One region of the Gluconacetobacter diazotrophicus PA1 5 genome, then DNA from elsewhere that is predicted to be linked to it. Evidence: riboswitches for the same ligand, from Rfam matches in the RefSeq annotation. Region 1 holds a riboswitch; the other holds the start of a gene.
The links. A riboswitch is a leader RNA that binds a small molecule or an ion and turns the genes downstream of it on or off. The one in region 1 is predicted to bind cobalamin.
Positions count from the first base shown of each region.

Region 2: linked by a shared signal. The riboswitch ahead of GDI_RS03160 (TonB-dependent receptor plug domain-containing protein) and the one ahead of metE (5-methyltetrahydropteroyltriglutamate--homocysteine S-methyltransferase) in region 1 are both predicted to bind cobalamin.

Region 1 is NC_010125.1:2,666,032-2,673,928, reverse strand. It holds gene ybaL (YbaL family putative K(+) efflux transporter) at 1-70, opposite strand, end outside; gene nagA (N-acetylglucosamine-6-phosphate deacetylase) at 222-1,343, shown strand; gene GDI_RS12235 (LacI family DNA-binding transcriptional regulator) at 1,351-2,379, opposite strand; gene GDI_RS12230 (DUF2459 domain-containing protein) at 2,490-3,161, shown strand; gene GDI_RS12225 (hypothetical protein) at 3,176-3,379, opposite strand; gene metF (methylenetetrahydrofolate reductase [NAD(P)H]) at 3,462-4,328, opposite strand; gene GDI_RS12215 (ArsR/SmtB family transcription factor) at 4,339-5,313, opposite strand; cobalamin riboswitch at 5,381-5,582, shown strand; gene metE (5-methyltetrahydropteroyltriglutamate--homocysteine S-methyltransferase) at 5,711-7,897, shown strand, end outside.
Region 2 is NC_010125.1:671,274-679,170, forward strand. It holds gene GDI_RS03140 (histidine phosphatase family protein) at 1-554, opposite strand, end outside; gene GDI_RS03145 (ABC transporter ATP-binding protein) at 554-1,312, opposite strand; gene GDI_RS03150 (FecCD family ABC transporter permease) at 1,309-2,316, opposite strand; gene GDI_RS03155 (ABC transporter substrate-binding protein) at 2,313-3,149, opposite strand; gene GDI_RS03160 (TonB-dependent receptor plug domain-containing protein) at 3,151-5,295, opposite strand; cobalamin riboswitch at 5,416-5,633, opposite strand; gene GDI_RS03165 (UDP-2,3-diacylglucosamine diphosphatase) at 5,802-6,629, shown strand; gene GDI_RS03170 (glycosyltransferase family 4 protein) at 6,690-7,721, shown strand; gene GDI_RS03175 (response regulator transcription factor) at 7,826-7,897, shown strand, end outside.

The DNA of each region.
Region 1 (7,897 bases):
GCATTCCCAGCACGAAGGCCAATGTCAGGCCGACGACCAGGATGGTGATCAGGGGGCTGGCGTGGGACATGGCCGGTACTCCTGGCGGTACCGGAACAACGGCGGAACGTCGGCCGGGGTTGTGGGGCGGGACCGTTATTTACTGTACAACCGGCATGATGCATGCGAAAAGCCGGGCTGGTTCAAGGCGCAATGCCGGTGTTTGGGGAAATGGTCCGATCATGATCCTTCGGGGAAACCTCGTCCTGCCGGACCGGGTGGCGGCGGGGCGCATCACCTTCGACGGGACGATCCGCGCCATCGCGCCGGACGAGGTGAGCGGCGGGGATGGACCGGCCGAGGCACTCTATATCCTGCCGGGCTTCATCGACGCGCATGTGCATGGCGGTGACGGCGCCGACACGATGGACGGCGCGGCGGCGATCCGGCGCATGGCGCGGTTTCACCTGGTCCATGGCACGACGACGATCCTGCCGACCACCATTACGCGGCCATGGCCGGACGTGATGGACGCGCTGCATGCGGTGGCCGAGGTGAAGCAGGCCGGGATGGCGGACGGCCCGGTCATCCATGGCGCGCATCTGGAAGGTCCGTTCGTCAGTCCGCATCGGCTGGGGGCGCAGCCGCCCTTCGCCATCGCCCCGGACCCCCATCATGTCCGTGCGGCGCTGCAGACCGGGGTGGTGCGCGTCGTGACGCTGGCGCCGGAACTGGAGCATGCGGACAGCGCCATTGCCGCCTTCGCCGCCGCCGGCGTGCGCGTCAGCATCGGCCACACCGTCGCCGGCTTCGAACAGGCCGAACAGGCGATCTGCCGGATCTGCGCCGCCGGCGGGACGGCGGGCGGCACCCATCTGTTCAACGCCATGGGCGGGATCGAGGGCCGCCGGCCCGGCCCGGCGACGGCGCTGCTATGCAGCGATGCCGGTCATGCCGAACTGATCTTCGACACCCATCATGTCCATCCTGCCAGCTTCCGCCTGGCGCACCGGCTGCTGGGCGACCGCCTGCTGTTCGTGACCGACGCCATGCGCGGCGCGGGGCAGGGTGACGGGATCAGCCAGCTCGGTGGGCAGGAGGTGACGATCCGCGACGGAATTGCGCGCCTGCCTGACGGCACGCTGGCCGGCAGCGTACTGACGCTGGATGGGGCGCTGCGCAACGCGATCGCGGCCGGCACCGATCTGGTCGATGCCGCGAAGCTGGTTAGCCGGAATGCCGCGCACTATCTGGGCCTGCGGGATCGCGGCGCGCTGCTGCCCGGCCTGCGGGCCGATTTCGTGGTGATGGACCGCGAATTCATGGTGCGCGAGGTCTGGGTCGGCGGCGAACGCCGCTTCTGAAATTTTCCTATCGGGCCTGTGGCGCGGTACTGCCGCGTTCGACCAGCCGGGCGGGAACGGTGCGGGTCCGCCCTTTCGCCGCTGTCGCTGGGTCGGCCAGGGCGGAGGTCAGCAGGTCCAGTGCCGCTTCCGCCATGCGGTCCACCTGCTGGTCGAACGATGTCAGGTCGTACCCGTGCCATGCGGCCTGGGGAATGTTGTCGTACCCGACCACCCGCACGTCGCCGGGCACCGTCAGGCCGTGGGCGCGCAGTGCGTCGATCGCGCCGCATGCCATCATGTCGTTGCTGCAGAAGAACGCTTCCGGCGGCCGGTGCCCCCGCAACAGGTCGCGCACCGCCGCATATCCATCGTGATAGGTATCCTGCCCCACGATGACGACGGGCGCGGGCAGGGCGCGGGCGGCCAATCCATCCAGGAAGCCGCGTGCCCGCGCGCGGGTCGCGGCGCTGTCGCGCGGGCCGGCGAGCCATGCGGTGCGGCGCGCCCCGCGATCGGCCAGCAGGTGGGCCGCAGCCTGTCCCGCCGCGCGGTTGTCCGACCGGACGGTGGAAATCCACGGCGCTGTCAGCCGGGAATTGAAACAGACGATCGGTATCCGCAGGTCCGACAGCGCCGTCGCGGCCTGCCGCGTGCCCACGGCCAGCGCGGTCACGACCGCATCGACCCGGTAGCCCGCCAACTGGTCCAGCGCCCCGTCCAGCGCCAGGGCATCGGGCACCTGCACCAGCAGGACCTGCAGCCCCACGGCGCGCAGGACGACCGCGAAATGATCCAGGACGGCGGCGTAGAAGGGATTGTCCAGCCCCCCGACCACCACGCCGATCATCCGCGACCGGCCGGACAGCATGATGCGGGGGATCAGGTTCGGCCGGTATCCCAGCACGGCGGCCGCCGCCAGAACCTTCTCGCGCATCGCGGGGGATACGCTGCCGCCGGGGGAAAAACTGCGTGAAACCGCCGATTGCGATACTCCGGCCAGCCGTGCGACGTCGATGGAGGAAATGGGGGAGCGGGGCGTGCGCTCGCGCGGCATAATGGTATCATTTCCGATAGTGCAGGCGGTGTACAAGTTCTGGCCGGCCAACATAGTCTTTCATCACGCAATGCGACAAGCAGGAGCACGATCATGCTGGAAGACGGTGCGTGAAGCAGTCGGCGCGGCTGATCCTGGTCCTGTTGCTGGCGCTGTCATGCTGCGCGCCGGCCACGCCGCCGGCCTGCGGGCCCGTGGGAACGCTGTCCGGGGCGACGGTGCCGGTCTATCTGGTCGACCGGGGCTGGCATACCGAAATCGGGATTCCGGCGGCGGCGTTGACGGGGCCGCTGGGTTTCTATCGCCAGGTCTTTCCGGGCGCGCGGACCATCCTGTTCGGCTACGGCAAGAAGACGTTCTTCACCGCGCCCGCGACCAGCCTGGAGGATTACCTGATCGGTCCGTTTCCCGGCTCCGCCGTCATCCAGGTCGTTGCGCTGACCGTCGCGCCGGACCAGGCCTATGGCACCGGACCCGTGGTCATCCTGACGCTGAAGCCGGCGCAGGTGGAGCGTCTGTCGGCCTTCATCTGGGGGGATCTGGCCTCCGGACAGGACGGTGCGCCGCGCCTGGTGGCGGTCGGGCACGATCCGGACAGCCTGTTCTATGCGGCGCGCAGCCGCTACACGCTGTTCCACACCTGCAACGGATGGGTGGCGCAGGCGCTGGGCCGGGCCGGGCTGCCGGTATCGGACCGCATGGCTGTGTTCGCCGGCCAGGTCATGGCGCGTGGCGCACGCGCGGCAAGGGCCCTGTGTCCTGTCCCGTCCGCGGCCCCGTAGATACGGGACCGGTCTCAGGGGCAGGGGGGATGGGTGCCGTCGGGGCAGACCACGTCGGTGCCGCGGGGGACGACGATGACATTGCGGTCGTGGGGCGGGTGATGGTCGCCCTCGCCGCTGGCGGAACTGCATGCGGCCAGGGGCAGCATGCCCAGGCACAGGAGGGCGGACAGGAGCGCGCGCGGTGACGGGGCGGCCGACATGTCGGGGACTTTCATGGCAGGGCGGATCGGGGAGGCCATCGCATGATCAAGCGCCCGACACCCACCCCAAGTTGCAGGCCCGCCGCGTTTTTTTCCGTTACCGGCCCAGCAGCCGGCACAGCGCCAGCGAGGCGTCGGCCCGGTTGAGGGTGTAGATATGGAAATGATCGACCCCCTCCTCGCGCAGGCGCCGGCACAGTTCGGTCGCGACCGTCGTCGTCACGATGGCACGGGCGCCGGGCTGGTCGTCCAGCCCGTCGAACAGGCGCCGCATCCAGTCCGGAACGCGTGCGCCGCACATGTCGGCAAAGCGATAGGCCTGGGCGATATTTCCCACGGGCAGGATGCCGGGCACGATTTCGGCCGTGATCCCGGCGGAAGCGGCATGGTCGCGGAAGCGCAGGAACGTTTCGGACTCGAAGAAGAATTGCGTGATCGCCCGCGTGGCGCCGGCATCGATCTTGGCCTTCAGATTGTCCAGGTCGGCGGCGGCGCTGACGGCGGCGGGATGGGTTTCGGGATAGGCGGCGACCGAAATCTCGAACGGCGCGATGCGGTGCAGGCCGGCGACCAGCGCCGCCGCGTTCGCATATCCGTCGGGATGCGGTACGTACGCGGCACCCGCCTCGGCCGGGTCGCCCCGCAGGGCCACGATATGCCGCACGCCCGCGTCCCAATAAGCGCGCGCCACCGCATCGACCTGATCGCGCGAGGCGTCGACGCAGGTCAGGTGTCCAGCCACCGGCACGGTGGTTTCGCGAACCAGCGACGCGACGATGTCCAGCGTGCGGTCGCGCGTCGATCCCCCGGCGCCATAGGTGACCGACATGAAACGCGGTGCAAGGGGCACCAGGCTGGCCACGGTCTGGCGCAGCGTCTCCGCCATCCTGTCAGTCCTGGGCGGGAAGAATTCGAACGACATTCCCAAGGGGGACGGTGTGTCGGCGGACGGATTCAGGGACATTCAACCGCTTTCATGACGCAGGGTGGTGGATCGGGGCAGCGGGTGCCGAAAGGCGGCGGCCCAGCCATAATTTGACGGTCAGTTCGCCATCCAGGTGAACCGGGGGCGCGCAGGACAGGCCGGCGGCGGCGAACCAGTCGGACATCTGCCGGTCGGTGAAGCCCAGGCGGACATGCGCGTCGCGCTCGCGCAGGTCCTCGCGGTCATGCGGGGCGAAATCCACGATCAGCAGCCGCCCGCCCGGGGCCAGCAGCCGCGCGGCCTCGGCGATCGCGGCGGCGGGGTGCTGCGCGTAATGCAGGACCTGATGCATGATCGCGACATCGGCCGATGCCGCGGGCAGCGGCAGGGCATACATGTCGCCCTGCCGCAGTTCGGCGTGCTCCAGCCCCGGTTCGGTCGTCGCCGCCTGGGCCAGCTTGGTGCGGGCCAGGCGCAGCATCGCCGGACTGCGGTCGAAGCCGACGGCGCTGTCGGCCTGGCGGCCCAGCACCTCCAGCATCCGCCCGGTGCCGGTGCCGATATCGACCAGGCGCCCGATCGGATCGGGCGCCAGCACGCGCAGGATCGCGGCCTCGACATCGCCTTCCGCCACGTGCAGCGAGCGCAGCGCGTCCCAGTTCGCGGCATGGGTTTCGAAATAATCCTCGGCCGCACTGGCGCGGACCGCTCGCACGGCTTTCAGCCGGGCGATATCGGCCTGCTGCTCGGCATCGTCCGCAGGCGTCCAGCGGTCGATCGCGGCCAGCAGCGGGGCCAGGTCGTCGGGCGGCCCCAGGGTCAGGAACACCCAGCTTCCTTCCTTGCGGCGCTCGGCCAGGCCGGCATTCACCAGGATCTTCACATGCCGCGACACGCGCGGCTGGCTTTGCCCCAGCACCTGGGCGATTTCGCCGATGGACAGTTCCATCGTGCGCAGCAGCGCCAGGATGCGCAGGCGTGTCGGGTCGGCCAGGGCCTGGAAGATGACGAGCGGGCGGGTCATGGAAGAATGAATATAACAACATCCTTATATGTGCAAATTCCAATTGACTCCTGTCGGCGTCGCGCGCCTTAATCCGCCCCGTCATGGTTCCGTGCCCCCCGTTCCGGGGCACGGCTAAGAGGGAAGCCGGTGCGACGCCGGCGCTGCCCCCGCAACTGTAGGCGGCGAGCATCGGTCCATTCGCGTCACTGGGGCGTCATGCCCCGGGAAGGCCGGACCCATTGCGCGGACCCGCGAGCCAGGAGACCTGCCATGGCCGCAAGAATCCTCCGGCGGGGTGTCCGGACGGGTCGTGACGGCACCGTGCCCGGGATGATCCGGCGCGGCTGGTGACGCGTGCCTGTTCCCCGGTCCCGCCCAACCTGACGAGGCTGTCATGACCGTTACCGTCGCCAAGATTGAAGTCGCCACCCTGGGCTTTCCCCGCATCGGCCCCCGGCGTGAACTGAAGGCGGAGCTGGAAAACCACTGGGCCGGCCGCACCGATGCCGCGTCGCTTCACGCCGCCGCAGCCCGGCTGCGTGCCGCCAACTGGGCGTGGCAGCGCGACCGGGGCGCGGATGTGATCCCGTCCAACGATTTTTCGCTCTACGACCATGTGCTGGATACGACCGTGATGGTCGGGGCGATTCCGCCGGCCTATGGCTGGACCGGCGGCACGGTCGACAGCGCGACCTATTTCGCCCTGGCGCGCGGCACCCAGGCGACGCCGGACGGGCAGGCGGACACATGCGCCCACGGCCATGCGCATGCCCACGGCGCGGGCGTGCCCGCTTCCGAAATGACCAAATGGTTCGACACCAACTACCATTACCTGGTGCCCGAATTCTCGGCCGACCAGGTGTTCCGCCTGTCCTCGACCAAGCCGGTCGATGAGTATCGCGAGGCCCGCGCCCAGGGAATCGAGACCCGGCCCGTCCTGCTGGGGCCGGTCAGCTACCTGCTGCTGGGCAAGGCGCGCGGCGGCGGCTTCGATCCACTGACGCTGCTGCCGCGCCTGCTGCCGGTCTATGTCGCGATCCTGCGGGCGCTGGCCGATGCCGGGGCGGAATGGGTGCAGATCGACGAACCCTGCCTGGTGCTGGATCTGGACGACGCGGCGCGGGCGGCCTTCGTCCAGGCCTATGCGCAGCTCGGCGCGGGGGCGGGCGAGGTGCGGCTGATGCTTGCGACCTATTTCGGGGCGCTGGGCGACAATCTGGCGACGGCGCTGTCGCTGCCGGTTCACGGTCTGCATGTCGATCTGGTCCGCGCGCCGGAACAACTGGACGCGGTTCTGGCGGGCGCGCGGCCGGACCTGGTGCTGTCGCTGGGCGTGATCGACGGGCGCAATGTCTGGCGGGCCGACCTGAACGCCATCCTGGCGCGGATCGCCCCGGCGGTGCGTGCGGGACGGACGCTCCAGCTTGCGCCGTCCTGTTCGCTGTTGCATGCGCCGCTGGACCTGGACCGCGAGACGGCGCTGGAGACGGATGTCCGGTCCTGGCTGGCCTTCGCGGTGCAGAAGATCGCCGAACTGGCCGTGCTGGCGCGCGCGTTGAACGAGGGCGAGGCCACCGTGCGCGAGGCGCTGGATGCGTCATCCGCCGCCGTCGCGTCGCGCCGGACCTCGCCGCGTATCAACGATCCTGTCGTCCAGGCGCGGCTGGCCGCGGAAGGGCCGACCGCGGCCCATCGTGCATCGGCCTTTCCCGTCCGCCGGGCGGCGCAGCGCGCGCGGCTGAAGCTGCCCGCCTATCCCACCACCACGATCGGGTCCTTCCCGCAGACCCCGGAAATCCGCCAGGCCCGCGCCGCCCATGCCAGGGGCGAGATGCCGCGCGCGGACTACGAGGCCTTCCTGCATGCCGAGATCGCCCGCGCCGTCGCCTGGCAGGAGGAGGCCGGACTGGACGTGCTGGTCCATGGCGAATTCGAACGCAACGACATGGTGCAGTATTTCGGCGAACGGCTGTCGGGCTTCGCCTTCACCCGTCATGCCTGGGTCCAGTCCTATGGATCGCGCTATGTCCGGCCGCCGATCATCTATGGGGACGTGTCGCGGCCCGAGGCGATGACCGTGGCATGGTGGCGCCATGCCCAGTCGCTGACCGCCCGCCCGATGAAGGGCATGCTGACCGGTCCGGTCACGATCCTGAACTGGTCCTTCGTCCGCGACGACCAGCCGCGCGAGACCACGTGCCGCCAGATCGCCTACGCCATCCGGGACGAGGTCGTGGACCTGGAACGGGCGGGCGCCGCCATCATCCAGATCGACGAGGCCGCGCTGCGCGAGGGGCTGCCGTTGCGGCGGGGGGAATGGCAGGCCTATCTGGACTGGGCGGTGGCTTGCTTCCGCATCGCCGCGTCCGGGGTGGCGGATGTGACGCAGATCCATACCCACATGTGCTATTCCGAGTTCAATGACATCATCGCCGCCATCGGGGCGATGGATGCCGATGTCATCTCGATCGAGACGGCACGCTCGAAGATGGAACTGCTCGATGCCTTCGTCGGGCATCGCTATCCGGCCGAAATCGGACCCGGCGTCTACGACATCCATTCCCCGCGCGTACCCACGGTGGCCGAAATGACGGCGCTGCTG
Region 2 (7,897 bases), 1.9 Mb from region 1:
CGGGCGCTGCCTTGCGGCGGCGCGGGCGCCAGAAGATGCGGCGTTCGCCCGGCCGCCAGCGCGTAGAGCAGCCGCAGCGGCCCGCCATGGGTCAGGACGCAGGCGGCCTGTCCCGCATCGCGCAGGTCGGTCCAGAATGCCGTGACCCGGCGGCGCAGCGCGCCGCCGCTTTCGCCGCCGGGCGGCGCGAAGCCTTCGGGGTCGGCGGCCCATTCATCCAGTGCCGCGCGGTCGAGGGCCGCCCAGGGCGTGCCCTCCCAGGCGCCGAAATCCAGCTCCGCCAGGCGCGGATCGATCCGCAGCGTCTGCCCGGTCGCCCGGGCCAGCCGCTCGGCGACCAGCCGGCATCGCGTGGCGGGCGCGCTGTGGATCATGCGGATCGCGGCACCCCGGGCCAGCACGGCCAGGCCGTTGGCCCGCGCTTCCCATCCCGGCAGCAACCCGACATCCAGCCGGCCGTAGCACAGGCCGGCCGCGACCTGGACCGGGGGGTGGCGCACCAGCAGGACGGAAGCGGCAGCCGTCACGGTCGCGATGCCTGATTCCGTGGGCATCAGCGGCACAATGCCCACGGGATCACGGCATTTTCGATCCGCTTGACCGTCACGCCATAGACGGACCCCATGATGGTATCCTGCAGGACCTGTTCGGGCAGGCCATGCCGGACGACACGGCCCTGGTGCATCAGCACCAGTTCATCACAGAACCGGGCCGCCAGGGCCAGGTCGTGCAACACGACGACGATCCCCTTGCCCTGGGCCGCCAGAACGCGAAACAACTGCATCATCGACAGGGCATGGGCGGGATCGAGGGCCGCGATGGGTTCGTCCGCCAGGATGACCGGCGTGCTGGTGGCCAGCGCGCGGGCCAGGTTCATCCGCGCCCGTTCGCCGCCCGACAGGTGGCTGGCCGGACGATTCTGCAGTTCCAGCATGTCGGTCGCGGCCAGCGCGTCCTCCACGGCCGGATGGCCGGCCGCCCGTTCGCCCGCCTGTCCGTGCGGCAGGCGCCCCAGGGCCACCAGCGCCCGTACCGGCATGGGGGGCGGTTTCTGCCCGTCCTGCGGGATGAAGGCCACCTGCCGGGCGCGCATCTCCGCCCCGATCCGGCCGATATCGCGATCCTGCAGCCGGACATGACCGTAATCGGGCTTCAGCAGCCCCGCCAGCATGCGCAGGGCGGTACTTTTTCCCGCGCCGTTGGGGCCGATCAGGCCCATGACGCGCCCGGCCTCCAATGTCAGGGATGCCGCATCGACGACCTTGCGACCGCCGCGCGTCAACGAGATATCCTGTGCCTGCATCAGGATCATGACGCCGTCCTCTTCAGCATGATGACCCGGGCGAAGAAAACCGGCGCGCCGACCAGCGCCGTCAGCACGCCCAGTTGCAGTTCCGGTCCCACCGTCACCAGGCGCACCACCATATCCGCCAGCAGAAGCAGGCAGCTTCCCCCCAGCAGGGACGGCAGCAGCAGGCGCGACGGCTGGTAGCCCGTCAGGGACCGCAGGAGATGCGGCACGACCAGGCCGACAAACCCGATTGCCCCCGAAACGGCGACGCAGGACCCGACCGCCAGCGCGCATCCCAGCACGATCCGCGTCTGGACGCCCCGCAGCCCGAACAGCCGGAAGCCGAGGCTTTCCGCCACATCCTCGCCCAGCGTCAGCGCATCCAGCGCGCGTCCGGCCGACAGCATCAGCAGGGTGCCGCAGATCGCGCCCGGCAGGCTGATCCAGACATGCGTGAACGTCCGGTCCGTCAGCGATCCCATGACCCAGTGCATGATTTCGAACGAGGCATAGGGGCTGGGCACCAGATTCAGCGTCAGGGCCGTCAGGGCGGCGGCAAAGCTGCTGAGCGCCGCACCGGCCAGCAGCAGGACCAGCGCGCCGCTGCGCCCGACCAGCCCCATCAATATCGCGGTGGCGCACAGCGCGCCGGCCAGTCCGCCCAGCGGAAGGATGGCCACGGAGACCTGCATCAATCCCGTATAAAAGACGATGACGGCCCCCAGCGCCGCCCCGCCCGACACGCCAAGGATGCCCGGATCGGCCAGCGGGTTGCGCAGGTAGCCCTGCAGCACGGCGCCGGACAATCCCAGGACGCCCCCCACCACGACGGCCAGCAGGGTGCGGGGCAGGCGCAACTGGCCGACGATGATCGCGCCCGCCGTATGCCGGCCCGCCGCCATGTCCCTCAGCGCGGTGAGGAAGGACAGCCGCGTCTCGCCCCACATCAGCGAGGCGCAGGACAGGCCCACCACCGCCACGGCCAGCAGGACGTTGAGCCAGAGGATCTTCCGGGCGGACGTCACGGCGATGGTCCAAGGTCCTGGCGCGCGGCACGCAGCATGGCGATACTGTCCAATGTCTGTGGCAGGCCACACAGCCACAGGCGCGCGGGCAGGTCCAGATGGTGACGTCCCGCGAAAGCCTGCTGCAAGGCCGGATGGTCCAGCAGGGCCTGCGCCAGCGAATGGCCCTGGCCGGAACGATCCAGAATCAGCAGGTCGGGCGGATGGGCGATCAGCACTTCCATGGGCAGGCGGGGCGATGGCGCCAGGCCCATGGTGGTCGCATAGTTCCGAAAACCGGCATGGGCCAGCACGTCGTCCGGCAGCGATCCGCCGTGCATGACAAAGCCGTTCGCGGCATAAATGGCGGCGGTGGGATCATCGGGCCGGCGGTCCGCCGAAAGGGACGCAAGGCGGACGACGAAGGCATCGGCAAGCGCCCGCCCGCGCTCCGGCGCCCCGACCGCATTCGCCACCGTCATGATCTGGGCGGGAATATCCGCCAGCGCCTTGACGGGGGGAAAGGCAATGACCCGGGCCCCTTCCTCCCGCGCCGCCTGCATGGCGACCGCCGCCGTATAGACGCCCCCCAGCACCACGTCGGGGCGGGCCGAGACGATATTTTCCGCCGTCGGCCGCATGACGGGGGCATGGCGGGCCTGTTCGCACAGAACGGAACTCCAGCAGTCCCGCGCAATCGGGCTCAGCCCGACGATCTGCTCCGGTTCGGCCAGCATCAGGACAAGCTGGTCCGTGCAGAGGTTCAGGGACGCCACCCGGGGCAACGGCCGGCCCTGGCCCGCGCTGGTCCATGCCAGCAAACCCGCCACCATGCCCCAGAGCGCCCGTTTCATGTCAGTAATTCAGCGTAAAGCCGCCATAGCCCGCGCGCCCGGGCTGCAGGTAGCCGATCGGGTCCTCATATTGCCTGTTCAGCAGGTTGTCCGCGCGCGCATAGACCGAGACATATCTGTTGATCTTGTAATTGGCGGCGATATCGATCGTAAAATAGCCATGCCCCTTGGCGCATACGCTGCATGATTCGCTGCCGATGACCGGCAGGTCGCGCCAGGCGCTGGTGTACAGGATGTTTCCCGAAAAGGTCAGGTCCTGGATGGGCGTCCATGTCGTGTTGAAGTTGAATTTATGCTGGGGACGGCGCTGCAGTTCCGTATCGTCCGTCTCGTTGCGCGCATGGGTCCAGGTGTAGCTCAGGTTGAACTGCAGGTCGCGGCGTGCCTTCCAGTTCAGGAAGGCCTCCACGCCGTACATGCGCGCCCGGTCCACGTTGGCGTACGAATAGTTGTAGTTATAGGAGGAATCAATGGACAGGGTCGACTGGATCAGGTTCCGGACCCGGTTGTCATACCAGGTCGCGCCGAAATTCAGGCTATCATGCAGCAGCTTCTGCTCGACCCCGGCGTCATAGCCGATCAGTTGTTCGGCCTTCAGGTTCGGATTGCCCTTTTCGGAATACCCGTACCCGCCCTGGTTGGCGAAGAGCTGGTACAGGGACGGTCCATGAAATCCGGAACCGGCGCTGGCCTTGATGATGGTGCCGGTGCCCGGAACATGGATGGCGGGCGCCACGCGCCAGGTCACATGGTTGCCGTATCGTGAATTCGCATCATACCGGATATTGGCGGCGCCATACAGGATGTGGTTCCAGTTTCCCTGGTACTGCCCGTATCCGGCGGTCGTGTCCATGCCGGCGGACGTGTCATATCCGGGACCAGAAATGCCGCCGGCCTGGCTGGTATTGAATGTCTCGTGGAAATGTTCGGCGCCGACCATGAACTGACCGTACTGCCGGAAATTGAACGTGCCGTGCCAGTCGATCTTCAACCGGTCGGAACGGTAGTAATCGGGATCGGGGTTGATCGGGCTGCCATAGCTCGTTCCCGTCTCCGTCCAGCGATTGCGGTTGGTCATGTATCCCAGGCCGATCACCTGGTCGAACAGCCCGTTGAACGAGACATGATGCGCCGTACCCCGCACGATCGCCTCGTTCGTGTTGTTTTGTTCGCGCACGCCGGAATATCCGAAATACTCGTTTTGCAGGTCATAGAGGGAATAGCTGTGGTTGTTTCCCTGTATCAGGCGGGTCGTCAGGCCCAGGTCGAAATTGCGGGCAACATCATACCCCAGGCGGATATTGGCGCTGCGGTTGTCGTTGCGATTGCCTTCGTGGCGCTGCCGCCAGTCGGCGTTGTAGGCGCGCTCGATATAAGACGGGATGTTGTTGAATCCGTCCATTCGGTAATGGGAAAATTCAACGTTGTAATGGAAGCGCCCCTTGCTGCCGCGCGCGCCGAAGACCTGGTTGAAGGTGCCGTATCCGCCGCCTTCGATCCGGACGAAGGGCTTGAAGCGGCCTTCCCCCTGCGCCGTGGTGATATCGATCACGCCTGCCATGGCATCCGCGCCATACAGGCCGCTTTGCGGGCCGCGCAGGATCTCGATCCGTCCCATGCCGTCCGTCATGAACTGGGCGGCGTCGAACATACCCTGGGCGGAACTGCCGTCATTGACGTCCATGCCGTCCAGACGGACCTTGACCTCGTTCGCGTTGTTGCCGCGCATGAAAATGGATGTCGTCCCCCCGGGGCCACCCGTCTGCACGACGTTCAGGCCCGGCTGGCGCTCCAGGATATCGGCCAGTCCCCGGCGCTGCTGGGTCTGGATCTGCTGTTCGGTCACGATCGTCATGCTGGTGCCGATATCGTCGACCGAGGTCGGCCGGCGCGCGGCACTGACACTGATCAGTTCGGGCAGTTCGGCGGTCTGCGTGGAAACGGCGGGGCTGGATGTCCGGGCCGGGACGTTCGATGACGTGGTCGCGGGCTTCGACTTGCCGGCCTGGTCGCCGCCCTGGACAACATGTGGCTTCGATCGCTTGGCCGGGGCAGCTTGCTTCGCGGGCTCGTCAGCCTGCGCCACGCAGGTTCCCATCGCCACGAACGTGCTCGAAGCGATCAACAGATTACGGAAAACACTCATCAGGTCCAGGTCTCGCGGTCACATCATCGTTGCCACGAGAGCGTACTGTCATAAGGCCGCCCGTCTGTGCGACGGACGATGACACCACACCGTCAGGACACCCCGCCCGACAGTTCCCGGTCGCAACCAATGCAGACGGCAGGTCTCCTGGCTTGCGGCATCACGTCCTGCATAACCTTCCCGGGATGAGTGTTCCCAGTGGTCCGGACCATGATATCCGGCGACGCACAGACATACCGCTTACAGTTGCGGGGACAGCCGAAGCATTGGACCGTAATCCGCACTTCGTTCCCTTTTAATCCTTCTGACAAGAAGGAACCGTCGAAATACTTCTAATCGTACCAGATCTTCTTGTCAAGTCCGACACGATTTTTCAGTGTTCCGCGGGTGGGCATGCTATTGGCGGCAGGTGATGTCCCGCGTCGGGATTTCACGAAAGATACATAAAAGAAACGGGGGGATGCGGCTAGAAGGGGCCCGTCTCTCATCAGGGTGTGCTGTTCGCGATGAACGTGATTCTGAACGACCGACCCGCCTCCGCCAGCTATCGGGCCGTCTTCCTTTCGGACGTTCATCTGGGCACGCGCGACTGCCGCGCGGACCTGCTGGCGGAATTCCTGCGCAACGTGACATGCCAGCGTCTCTATCTGGTCGGTGACATCATCGACGGATGGAAGCTCAAGCGGTCCTGGTTCTGGAACGCCCATCACGACGACGTCGTGAACCTGATCCTGCGCATGGGCCGCACGGGGACCGAGATTTTCTATATCCCGGGCAATCATGACGAAATTTTCCGCCGCCTGCTGCCTCACAGGCTGGAAGTCGCGGGCATCAGGCTGTGCGGGCAGGTCGAGCACGTGACCGCTTCGGGCAAGAGGTTCCTCGTCCTGCATGGGGATGAATTCGACAGCGTGGTCCGCTATGCCCCGTTCCTGGCGATGCTGGGCGACCGGGCCTATACCGTGGCGCTGGTCGTCAATCGCTGGTTCAACCAGGTGCGCCGCCGCCTGGGCCTGCCCTATCGGTCGCTGTCGCAATGGCTGAAGCGGCAGGTGAAGGGCGCCTTGATGGCCATCGACCGGTTCGAGACCGCCGTGGCGGACGAGGCCCGGCGGCGCGGGGTGGACGGCGTGATCTGCGGCCACATCCATCATGCCGTCATCAAGGATCTGGACGGGATACTCTACATGAATGACGGCGACTGGGTCGAAAGCTGCAGCGCCCTGGTGGAACATCATGACGGCAGCATGGAATTGCTGGACATGACCGATGTCCGCCGCCGGACCGGGGCGCCGTCGCGCCTGGCCTCGTTCCTGTTCCCGGCCGGTGCCTGAATGACGGCGCAGCTTGCGGTTCTCGACACGGCACCGCGCGTCACGGTGGCTCCGCGTGCCTTGCGCATCCTGATCGTCAGCGATGCCTGGTATCCCCAGGTCAACGGCGTGGTCCGCACCATCTCGCGCCTCAGCGACGAATTGCGGGCGATGGGCCAGATCGTTCGGGTCGTCGGTCCACACCTGTTCCGCACCGTGCCGTGCCCGACCTATCCGGAAATCCGGCTGAGCATCCTGCCCGGGCGGGAGATGTCCCGGCTGATCGCGGAATTCCGGCCCGACGCGATCCATATCGTGACCGAGGGCCCGCTGGGCCTGGCCGCCCGCCGCTGGGCGATCCGTAACGGGCGATGCTTCACGACCTCGTTCCATACGCGCTTTCCGGAATATATCCGCGCGCGCACCGGTCTTTCGACACGTCTGCCCTACCGCTTCCTGCGCTGGTTCCATGCGGCGGCGGCACTGACACTGGTGCCGACCCCCAGCATGCTGGGGGAATTGAACGATCGCGGCTTCCGGCACCTGGAATGCTGGACGCGCGGTGTCGATGCCGACCGGTTCCGCCCCGGCACGACCGGGCATGACTGGCAGGCGCTCCACGGCGTGCCGGGGCCCTATCTGCTCTCGGTCGGGCGGGTGGCGGTCGAGAAGAATTTGACGGCCTTCCTCGATCTCGACCTGCCGGGGACCAGGATCGTGGTGGGGGACGGGCCGGACCGCGCCGAACTGGCTGCGCGCTACCCCGGCGTCGTGTTCACCGGTTACCTGGACGGTGCCGACCTGGCGGCGGCCTATGCCGCCAGCGACGTGTTCGTGTTTCCCAGCCTGACCGACACGTTCGGGCTGGTGATCCTGGAAGCCCTGTCCTGCGGCCTGCCGGTCGCGGCGTTCGACGTGACGGGCCCGCGCGACATCCTGCCGCCCGGGGTCTCGGCGGTTGGGGCGATCGGCCCGGACCTGCGGACCAATATCCTGGCCGCGCTGAAGGGCGACCGCGCGGCCTGTCGCGCCCATGCGGCACGCTTCAGTTGGGATTCCTGCGCGCGCATGTTCCTGGACGCCATCGTCCGGGCGCAGCGGGTCGATGGTTAGGATCGTCGTCCGCAAGCACCTGATCCGGCCTATCTTAAAAAATCCCAATCTACCGTGGACGCCCTTTACGAGGGGGAGGGCGGCTTTATCCTCGGCGGGGCCCCATGACCCATGTTCCTTCCCCTGTCCGGTTGCTCCTGGTCGAAGACGATCCTCATACGGCCGCCTATGTTCGC